DNA from 2 places in the Pantoea sp. SM3640 genome. Region 2 is predicted to be linked to the other one. Evidence: predicted binding sites of a transcription regulator. Region 2 holds the regulator's gene; the other holds the start of a gene.
What was found. The regulator Fur, encoded in region 2, represses iron uptake genes when iron is present. The targets are predictions, from matches to a motif close to ATAATAATGAGAACNACTATCAA.
Positions count from the first base shown of each region.

Region 1: a site for Fur is predicted at 2,667-2,689, ahead of fepD (Fe(3+)-siderophore ABC transporter permease). Genes of this name have one in related genera too.

Region 1 is NZ_CP064872.1:3,418,601-3,423,461, reverse strand. It holds gene IV493_RS15905 (isochorismate synthase) at 1-207, opposite strand, end outside; gene fepB (Fe2+-enterobactin ABC transporter substrate-binding protein) at 384-1,352, shown strand; gene entS (enterobactin transporter EntS) at 1,347-2,591, opposite strand; gene fepD (Fe(3+)-siderophore ABC transporter permease) at 2,739-3,728, shown strand; gene fepG (iron-enterobactin ABC transporter permease) at 3,725-4,702, shown strand; gene IV493_RS15880 (ATP-binding cassette domain-containing protein) at 4,699-4,861, shown strand, end outside.
Region 2 is NZ_CP064872.1:2,730,381-2,735,241, reverse strand. It holds gene nagE (N-acetylglucosamine-specific PTS transporter subunit IIBC) at 1-708, shown strand, start outside; gene glnS (glutamine--tRNA ligase) at 862-2,529, shown strand; gene IV493_RS12730 (hypothetical protein) at 2,766-3,161, shown strand; gene fur (ferric iron uptake transcriptional regulator) at 3,227-3,670, opposite strand; gene fldA (flavodoxin FldA) at 4,017-4,547, opposite strand; gene ybfE (LexA regulated protein) at 4,680-4,861, opposite strand, start outside.

The sequences.
Region 1 (4,861 bases), 690 kb from region 2:
GCCCTGTTTTCTGGCCGAGGCAAAATGATGCTGCAGTTGTTGCTGAAACTCTCCGGTCAGCTGCTCACCCTGGTTTACCGGAGCAGTGAGTGTCGTAAAACAGCCCTGAGTCGTCAGGCTTCGCCAGGGAGAAGTAAACAGGAAGCCACGGCAGAGTGCCGGAAAATCCTGCAGCAGGGGATGTTCAAATGCCAGTGATTCCACCATAATTTCACCTATAAATGATAAGATAACTAATAATGATTATCATTTGTATTATGGTGCAGTAACCTACGTCGAATAGCCGAAGGTGTCAATAAATACGCGGTGATTCAGCTGGTTTTGTTGGTTAAATCAGCACAAGTTGTCGCCCGGATTACCAGAGAGAAATAGGATGAAAACAAATGACTAAACAGGGAGTAACGTCGGCATTAGCGCTGTTTTTGCTGAGTATCACTCTGTTCAGCGTGACCGCTGTTGCACAGACCGGCTGGCCGCGCACCTTCGCGGGGGCAAAAGGTCAGGTCACCCTGGCTCAGGCACCGACCCGCATTGTCTCGACCAGTGTCACCCTGACTGGCTCGCTGCTGGCGATTGATGCGCCAGTAGTTGCCAGTGGCGCAACCGCACCCGGCAGCCGGCTGGCTGATGAGCAGGGATTCTTCCGGCAGTGGGGGCGTGTGGCGAAACAGCGTGGCGTAAAGCGGCTCTATATTGGTGAACCCAATGCGGAAGCGATCGCTGCGGAAGCGCCAGACCTGATTGTGGTCAGCGCCACCGGTAATGATTCAGCGATCAAACTGGCCGATCAGCTCTCGGCGATTGCACCGGTACTGGTCGTTAACTATGACGATAAAAGCTGGCAGCAGCTGGTGACGCTGCTGGGTGAGGCGACCGGGCATGAGGCGGATGCCGCTGCCCGGATAAGCGAGTTCGACGCGCGTGAAAAGGCGCTGAAGGCAAAGCTGACCCTGCCTCCGCAGCCGGTTTCTGCAATGGTGTGGAACGGAGATGGCCGGGCTGTGAATCTCTGGACGGAGGCATCGGCACAGGGGAAGTTACTGCAGGAGCTGGGCTTCACGCTGGCAACGCCACCGGCGACGCTTCAGTCTGCTCACAGCATGGGACAGCGTAAAGATATTCTTCAGCTGTCAGGCGAAAATCTGGCGGAAGGCCTGAATGGACAGACTTATCTGCTGTTTGCCGCCGAAGATAACACGGCTGCGCAGGTAATGAGCAATGCTTTTCTGGCGCAGGCCCCAGCGGTGCGCGCTAAAGCGGTCTATGCGCTGGGGCTGGATAGCTTTCGTCTCGACTACTACAGCGCCAGTCATTTACTGACGCGGCTGGAAGCGCTGTTCGTGAAATCATGATGTGGCATCGTCGGAGGCAGGCCGTTGATAGCGTCGCAGGCGGGCCATCAGCAGCCACATGATGAGACCCAGCACGGTGGCTGCCAGGCCAGAGAGGGCGGCGGCCTGCTGCGGCAAAAGCAGTGAACCCATCGCGCCAATTATTGCTGCACCTATCGCATCGCCGGTGACATTCTGCGCTGTCCAGAGGCTGTTGATCCTGCCAAGCAGCGCATCGGGCGTCAGCGTCTGAATCATCGCGTACTGCACCAGGCTGCTGATGGCACTGAAATAACCAAAGGCTACGAGGCAGATCAGACTCAGGCTGAACCACGGCATCAGGCTGAACAGAGCCAGTGCGACGAATGCCGCGATGGCACTGACCAGAATCAGGCGGCCCGGCTGTGGCGACTGTGCCAGCCGTCCGCTGGTCAGCGCGCCTGTCGCAGCACCCAACGGCACGGCGGCGTACATCAGTCCCAGCGCCGTCAGACCGACCTGCCAATGAGGGGCCAGCGCCGGATAGAGCACACGCACCGCGCTGGCTAGCGTTACCAGCGCGCCAGTCAGCGCCGCCATACCTACAATTGGCGTATCGAACAGAAAGCGGACGCCGCTGCTTAGTGCCTTTATGGGATGTTCACGCGGCTGCGGCGGTGGCGCAAGCGGCGGCAATCGCAACAGGGTTAACACCGTCAGCAGCGTGCCGAACGCGGCCAGCCCGTAGTTCCACGCCACACCGCCCTGAGCAATCACCATACCCGCAATCGCGGGTGACAGAATCGCGCCAAAGCGCACCGTCAGCATAGTAATGGCACCCGCCTTCATCAGATTCTCACGCCCGACCAGCGCCGGCGTGGCCGCCAGCAGCGCCGTGACGCCTATCGCGCCGAAAAAACCATCCCAGAGTCCCAGCACGAAGACGGCGATGACCGACGGTGAAGGGAGCAGGGCATTAATGCACAACGCGGCAAAGCCCAGGCCACAGGTGGATCGGGCAAACAGGATCAGGCGACGACGCTCATAGCGATCGGCCAGCACGCCGCCGGTCAGCAGACCGATAAACATACCGGCTCCGGCCAGCGTCACCGCCAGTCCTACCAGCAATGGTGATTGCGTCAGTTGCTGAATCTGAACCGGGACCGCCACCGCCAGCATGCCGAGAGCGACAATCGAGATAAAGCGGGCGATAAACAGGGCGCGAAAGGCGGGATGGGTTCTCAGCAGAGTGAGATCGATAAAATGGGAGGGTTTGTTCATAGCGTCGCTTTTTAGCACCCATTTTCCTCATTATTGAATCTGAGAGTCATGGTAACATACAAAAAATAGTTAATAACGATAACAAGTATCATTATCATAAACACTCGCAATTGCGAGCCATGTTGAATTCGTGAAGGTTTAAACGTTATGCGTCAACTCCGTGCAATAGCCGGTTCAGGGATGCTGCTATTGTTGCTTATTGCGCTCAGCCTGATGCTGGGAGCCAGACCTGTACCCTTTCATGATGTCACACATGCCTTACTCTCCGACTGCAGCCGCATCGATTGCGTGATCGTGCGCGATGCCCGGCTGCCGCGAACCCTTGCGGGACTGCTGGCCGGGATCAGTTTAGGTCTGGCGGGCGCACTGATGCAGAGCCTGACGCGCAATCCCCTGGCCGATCCAGGCATTCTTGGTGTGAATGCCGGAGCGGGTTTTGCGGTGGTGCTTGGCATTGCCCTCTCTGGCGCCGATTCTCCTGCGGAATGGCTGGGTTTTGCTTTTACGGGTGCACTGCTGGCGTCGCTGCTGGTGGCCATGACGGGTGCGATCGGCGGCGGCCGCGTGAATCCGCTGCGTCTGACGCTGGCAGGCGTGGCGCTGGGTGCGGTGCTGGAGGGTTTAACATCTGGCCTGTCGCTGCTTAATCCCGATATTTACGATCATCTGCGTTTCTGGCACAGCGGCTCGCTGGATATCCGCAATTTCGCCATTCTGCGCACTGTCTTTCCGGCGGTCGTAGCCGGGAGCCTGCTGGCGTTGCTGCTGGCACGTTCGCTCAACAGCCTGAGTATGGGCGGAGATATGGCAACCGCGCTGGGCACCCGTGTGATGCGTACTCAACTGGTGGGATTGCTGGCGATTGCACTGCTGAGCGGTGCGGCGACGGCGGCAGTCGGCCCCATCGCCTTTGTCGGGTTAATGACACCGCATCTGGCCCGCTGGCTGCTGGGCAACGATCATCGCTGGATGCTGCCGGGAACCCTGGTGATCACTCCCTGTCTGCTGCTGGCGGCCGATATTCTGGGACGGCTGCTGGTGCCGGGTGAACTGCGCGTGTCAATTGTCACGGCCATTCTCGGTGCGCCGATGCTGATTGTGCTGGTGCGCCGTAAGCTGGGAAGAGGGCAGATATGACACGGACGATGATCAATGCGCTGCTGCTGATGGCCTGCGGGGCGCTGGCTTTTCTGGGCGTCACGCGCGGCACCTTACCGATCTCCGCCAGCCAGTTATGGGCACTTCTCAACGGCGAGGCAGCGCGCAATGTTCAGCTGATTGTACTGGAGTGGCGTCTGCCGCGCGTCATGATGGCGCTGCTGATTGGTGCGGCGCTGGGCGTCAGCGGGGCGATTTTCCAGTCGCTGCTGCGCAACCCGCTGGGCAGTCCCGATATTCTGGGTTTCAACACTGGCGCTTACAGCGGTGTGCTGGTGGCGCTGGTGCTGTTCCAGCAAAACATGGAAGGGATGACGCTGGCGGCGCTGGCAGGCGGGCTGCTCACTGCAGGTGTGGTCTGGCTGTTCAGCTGGCGCAACGGCGTGGAGACCTTCCGGCTGATTATTGTGGGCATCAGCGTGCGGGCACTGCTGATGGCGCTGAACAGCTGGCTGATTATCAGTGCTTCACTGGAGGCGGCACTGAGTGCCGGGCTCTGGAGCGCCGGTTCACTTAACGGCATTACCTGGGCAAAAACCATGCCGGTGATCACCGTGCTGCTGCTGGCGCTGCTGGCAACAGGCATGCTGGCCCGCCGCATGCGACTGCTGGAGATGGGTGACGACACGGCCTGCGCGCTGGGCGTTCCGGTTGAGCGCAGCCGCATCATGCTGATGCTGACGGGCGTTATCCTCACCGCCGCCTCGACGGCGCTGGCCGGTCCGATCTCTTTTATTGCGTTGCTGGCACCGCAGATTGCGCGGCGGCTCAGTGGTGGTACTAAAGGCGCGCTGCCGCTGGCTGCCTTGTGTGGCGCGCTGCTGTTAATCGCCGCGGATTACGCCGCGCAGCACTTTTTCCTGCCTTATCAGCTGCCGGTTGGCGTGATCACGGTCAGTCTGGGCGGACTCTATCTGATTGCGCTACTGGTGCGGGAGGCACGACGTCAATGAAAGTGACAACACGTTTGCAGGGTGACGCGCTGACGCTGGGCTATGACAAAAAAATCGTGGCGGAGAATCTCTCTGTCGCGATCCCTGACGGTGAGCTGACCGTGATCATCGGTCCCAACGCCTGCGGAAAATCGACGCTGCTGCGTACCTTAAGCCGCC
Region 2 (4,861 bases):
ACCCGCCTGCGTCTTAACGTGAATGATTCGGCTCAGGTCAATGAGGGCGTTGCGAAGCGTCTGGGTGCATCCGGGGTGATCCGCCTTAATAAGCAGAGCGTGCAGATCATCGTAGGTACTCAGGCCGAAAGTATTGCCTCGGCGATGAAAAAAGTGCTGACCAAAGGCCCGGTCGCAGCCGCTGCTACCAGCAGTGCGCCAGTGGAACCTGACATTAAACCGCAGGCCGTGTTGAACAGTGAGAAGCGTGTTATTGCGACATTGCTGGCACCGGTAACGGGCGAAGTGGTCGCGCTGGATGATGTGCCGGATGAAGCCTTTGCCAGCAAAGCGGTAGGCGATGGTCTGGCGATCAAACCGAGCGACAAATGGGTCGTGGCTCCAATTGACGGTACGCTGGTGAAAATCTTCAACACCAATCACGCCTTCTGTCTGGAAACGGACAATGGTGTAGAGATTGTAGTGCACATGGGACTGGATACCGTGGCGCTGGAAGGTAAAGGCTTTACCCGTCTCGCTGAAGAAGGGGCCACGGTGGTCGCCGGTCAGCCTGTGCTGGAAATGGACCTTGAATTCCTGAACGCCAATGCCCGCTCAATGGTGAGTCCGGTGGTTGTCAGCAACAGCGATGATTTCGCCGGTCTGACATTACTGGCCCGCGGTCAGGTGGTGGCAGGTGAAACTCCGCTGTATGAAGTGAAAGGCTAATCCCCGCAACAGAACCCCACAGGCAGGAAGCGATTCCTGCCTTTTTTTGTTTTAAAGGCTTAACAAACGGTTGTTTCCCTCAGACGCTTTGTGGATCATACTCCGTTACTTCGTGGTACAAATCACCCGTTATTCGTATTGAGGATTTTTGAGATGAGTGAGGCTGAAGCCCGCCCAACTAACTTTATTCGTCAGATCATTGACGAAGATTTGGCGAGCGGTAAGCACAGCAGCGTGCATACCCGTTTTCCGCCAGAGCCCAATGGCTATCTGCATATTGGTCATGCGAAATCGATCTGTCTGAATTTTGGCATCGCCCAGGATTATCAGGGGCAATGCAACCTGCGTTTCGACGATACCAATCCGGTTAAAGAGGATGTGGAATTTGTTGAATCCATCAAGCGTGACGTCCAGTGGCTGGGTTTTGAGTGGAGCGGTGAGGTCTGTTACTCATCAAACTATTTTGATCAGCTTTATGACTATGCCATCGAGCTGATTTCTAAAGGTCTCGCCTACGTAGATGAGCTGAGTCCGGATCAGATTCGCGAATATCGCGGCACCCTGAAAGAGCCGGGCAAAAACAGCCCTTATCGCGACCGCAGCGTGGAAGAGAACCTGGCGCTGTTTGAGAAGATGCGTAACGGTGAGTTTGCCGAGGGCACGGCCTGTCTGCGCGCTAAAATCGACATGGCCTCTAATTTCATCGTGATGCGCGATCCGGTGCTTTACCGCATCAAGTTCGCGGAACACCACCAGACCGGCAACAAGTGGTGCATCTACCCGATGTATGACTTTACCCACTGCATCTCTGATGCGCTGGAAGGCATTACGCACTCGCTGTGTACGCTGGAGTTCCAGGACAACCGTCGACTTTATGACTGGGTGCTGGATAACATCACCATACCGGTTCATCCGCGTCAGTATGAGTTTTCGCGCCTGAATCTGGAGTATGCGGTGATGTCGAAACGCAAACTCACTCAGCTGGTGACTGAGAAGCACGTAGAAGGCTGGGACGATCCGCGCATGCTGACCGTTTCAGGTCTGCGTCGTCGCGGATATACCGCCGCCTCTATCCGCGAATTCTGCCGTCGTATTGGCGTGACCAAGCAGGATAACATCGTGGAGATGGCCTCGCTGGAATCCTGTATTCGCGACGACCTGAACGAGAACGCGCCACGTGCCATGGCCGTGCTGGACCCGCTGAAAGTGGTGATTGAAAATCTGCCAGCAGGCCATAACGAAATCATCACTATGCCAAATCATCCGGGTAAACCGGAGATGGGCACGCGTGAAGTGCCGTTCAGCCGTGAGATCTGGATCGACCGTGCCGATTTCCGCGAAGAGGCGAACAAGCAATATAAGCGTCTGGTGCTGGGCAAAGAAGTCCGCCTGCGTAATGCCTATGTGATTCGTGCTGAGCGCGTCGCTAAAGATGAAGCGGGCAACATCACCTGCATCTACTGCACCAGCGACACAGATACGCTGAGCAAAGATCCTGCCGATGGCCGTAAGGTCAAAGGGGTGATTCACTGGGTGTCTGCGGATCACGCGCAGCCAGCAGAGTTCCGTCTGTATGATCGTCTGTTCAGTGTGCCAAATCCGGGCGCGGCAGAGGACTTCCTGGCGGTAATCAATCCTGAGTCACTGGCGATCAAACAGGGCTTTGTGGAACCGGGCCTGCGCGATGCAGAACCGACCACTCCATTCCAGTTTGAACGTGAAGGTTATTTCTGTGCCGACAGCGTTTACTCTAAACCGTCGCAGCTGGTGTTTAACCGCACCGTCGGTCTTCGTGATACCTGGGCGAAAACCGGCGAATAAATTTTTTTGAGGCTGACCTCATAAAATGACAAAAGGGCGATTTATCGCCCTTTTTTGTTGCCCCGATTTTAATCATTGCCGACGATTATTCTGACCTAACCGCAACCGATTAAATGCCGCATTGTGAGAGAAATCTGAGTTTAAAAAAATTAATCAATTTCCGGATGTGAATTATCCGCTTTCAGGTAGGCTATGCGCTCTCAGAGGTTGCAAAGCGGGTTACAGAAGGAAAAAAAATGACAGTTCTCGCCCAGGAAGCCAGAAACAGTGTGGTCGTTTTACATCAGCTCATTGAACGTATTTTTAACCAGCCTGCCGGATCTGATGACAGTTTTGAGCTGCTGATGTCCTATTTCCATCCTGAATTCCGCATGGTCACTCCAAAGGGCAGAGAGTGCAATCTGAACGAGGTCGAGGAACTCTTCAGGCAGTTGCAGGGACAGCGCGAAGGGATGCGTATTGCCACCTGCGAGCACGTCATCCTTTCTCATCATGAGAAAGAGATCACCGTGCAGTATCGCGAAATGCAGATGATGAATGGCAATAATCAGAGCCGTATTTCGCTGGCGATACTGGACTGCAGCAGCTCCATTCCACGCTGGCGCTATCTGCAGGAGACGCTGGTCGCCTGATATCACAGCCCAGGACAGACGAAAAAAAACCGGTGAATTCACCGGTTTTTTTATTTCAGTTCGCGTTACTGGTCGTGCAGGGTTTCATCTTCCCGGCAATCGCCCAGCGTACAGTGTCCATAGAGATAGAGGCTGTGGTTGGTCAGCTTGATGCCATGACGGGTGGCGATTTCGCGCTGACGCGTTTCGATCGACTCATCGCTGAACTCAATAACTTTGCCGCAATCCAGGCAGATCAGATGATCGTGGTGATGCTGCTGCGTCAGTTCAAAGACAGATTTGCCGCCTTCAAAGTTATGACGGGTCACGATACCAGCGTCATCAAACTGGTTCAGAACACGGTAAACGGTAGCCAGGCCAATCTCTTCGCCGATGTCGATCAGGCGTTTGTACAAATCTTCCGCACTGACGTGATGGCACTCAGGTTCCTGAAGCACTTCCAGAATTTTCAGTCTGGGCAGCGTCACTTTCAGGCCAGCCTTCTTTAATGCGGTGTTGTTGTCAGTCATGCGGATTTTGTCCTGTCACTATATTCACTTTTGTGGCTTGTCGCCTTGAATGTCGATCTGCGCTCATTCTCATTTGCGTCTCATTATAGAACTGAAGCGATGAAATGAAAACCAGAGGGCGTGCCTGAATCATCACGGGCTGTGGGGGATAGGTCACCGGGCCGGGGAGGATTCTGGCAGATGTCTGTTGGTACATCGCTTAGTCTTGCCGCCTGAGAAATAAGCGGAAGATCGATGCGGGTATTCTACAGATTAAACGGAGAAAGTTAAAAAAATGTGGCTATTATTTCTATAGGAATTTCCATTGCCTCAATGTGAGCTGGCGCTCACATTGAGTCGGGCAGGATCAGGCTTCGAGGATATCTTTCAGCTGCAGTTCATCAGAAATCTGCTTAACCCACTGCTCTACGCGCTGGTTAGTCAGTTCAGGCTGGCGATCTTCATCAATGGCCAGACCCAGGAAGTGGGTATCATCGGCCAGACCTTTTGAGGCTTCGAAGTGGTAACCTTCGGTTGGCCAGTGTCCGACAATCACGGCACCGTGCGGCTCAATGATGTCACGGATTGTGCCCATCGCATCACAGAAGTACTCCGCGTAATCTTCCTGATCGCCGCAGCCAAACAGCGCAACCAGCTTGCCGTTGAAATCGATCTCTTCCAGCGTCGGGAAAAAGTCATCCCAGTCGCACTGCGCTTCACCGTAGTACCAGGTCGGAATGCCCAGCAGCAGGATATCAAACGCTTCCAGATCTTCTTTTGTGCTTTTCGCGATGTCATGCACTTCTGCAACGTCTGTACCCAGCTGTTTCTGGATCATTTTTGCAATGTTTTCGGTATTGCCGGTATCGCTGCCAAAGAAGATGCCTACAAGTGCCATGAGTAAAATAACCTCTTAAATCCTGATAATGAGATGTGTGCCGCAGCACATTTCAGCGAATAATAGCAGACGAGAGAAAACCGGTGAACGGTTAAAGCCCCGACATTTGCTCCTGCGTGCGATTTGCCCGCATTAATCCAGTTTGAGCTGTGCCAGCAGCATCTGTTCAATCAGCTCGCTGCGGCTGAGATTGCGCTGCTCTGCCAGCGTGTTGAGCGCATCGACGGCTTCACTGTTCATTTTCAGTTCGACACGACGAAGTCCGCGTCCTTTGTCACGTTTGAGTTGATTGCGCTTGTTGATGCGCAGCTGTT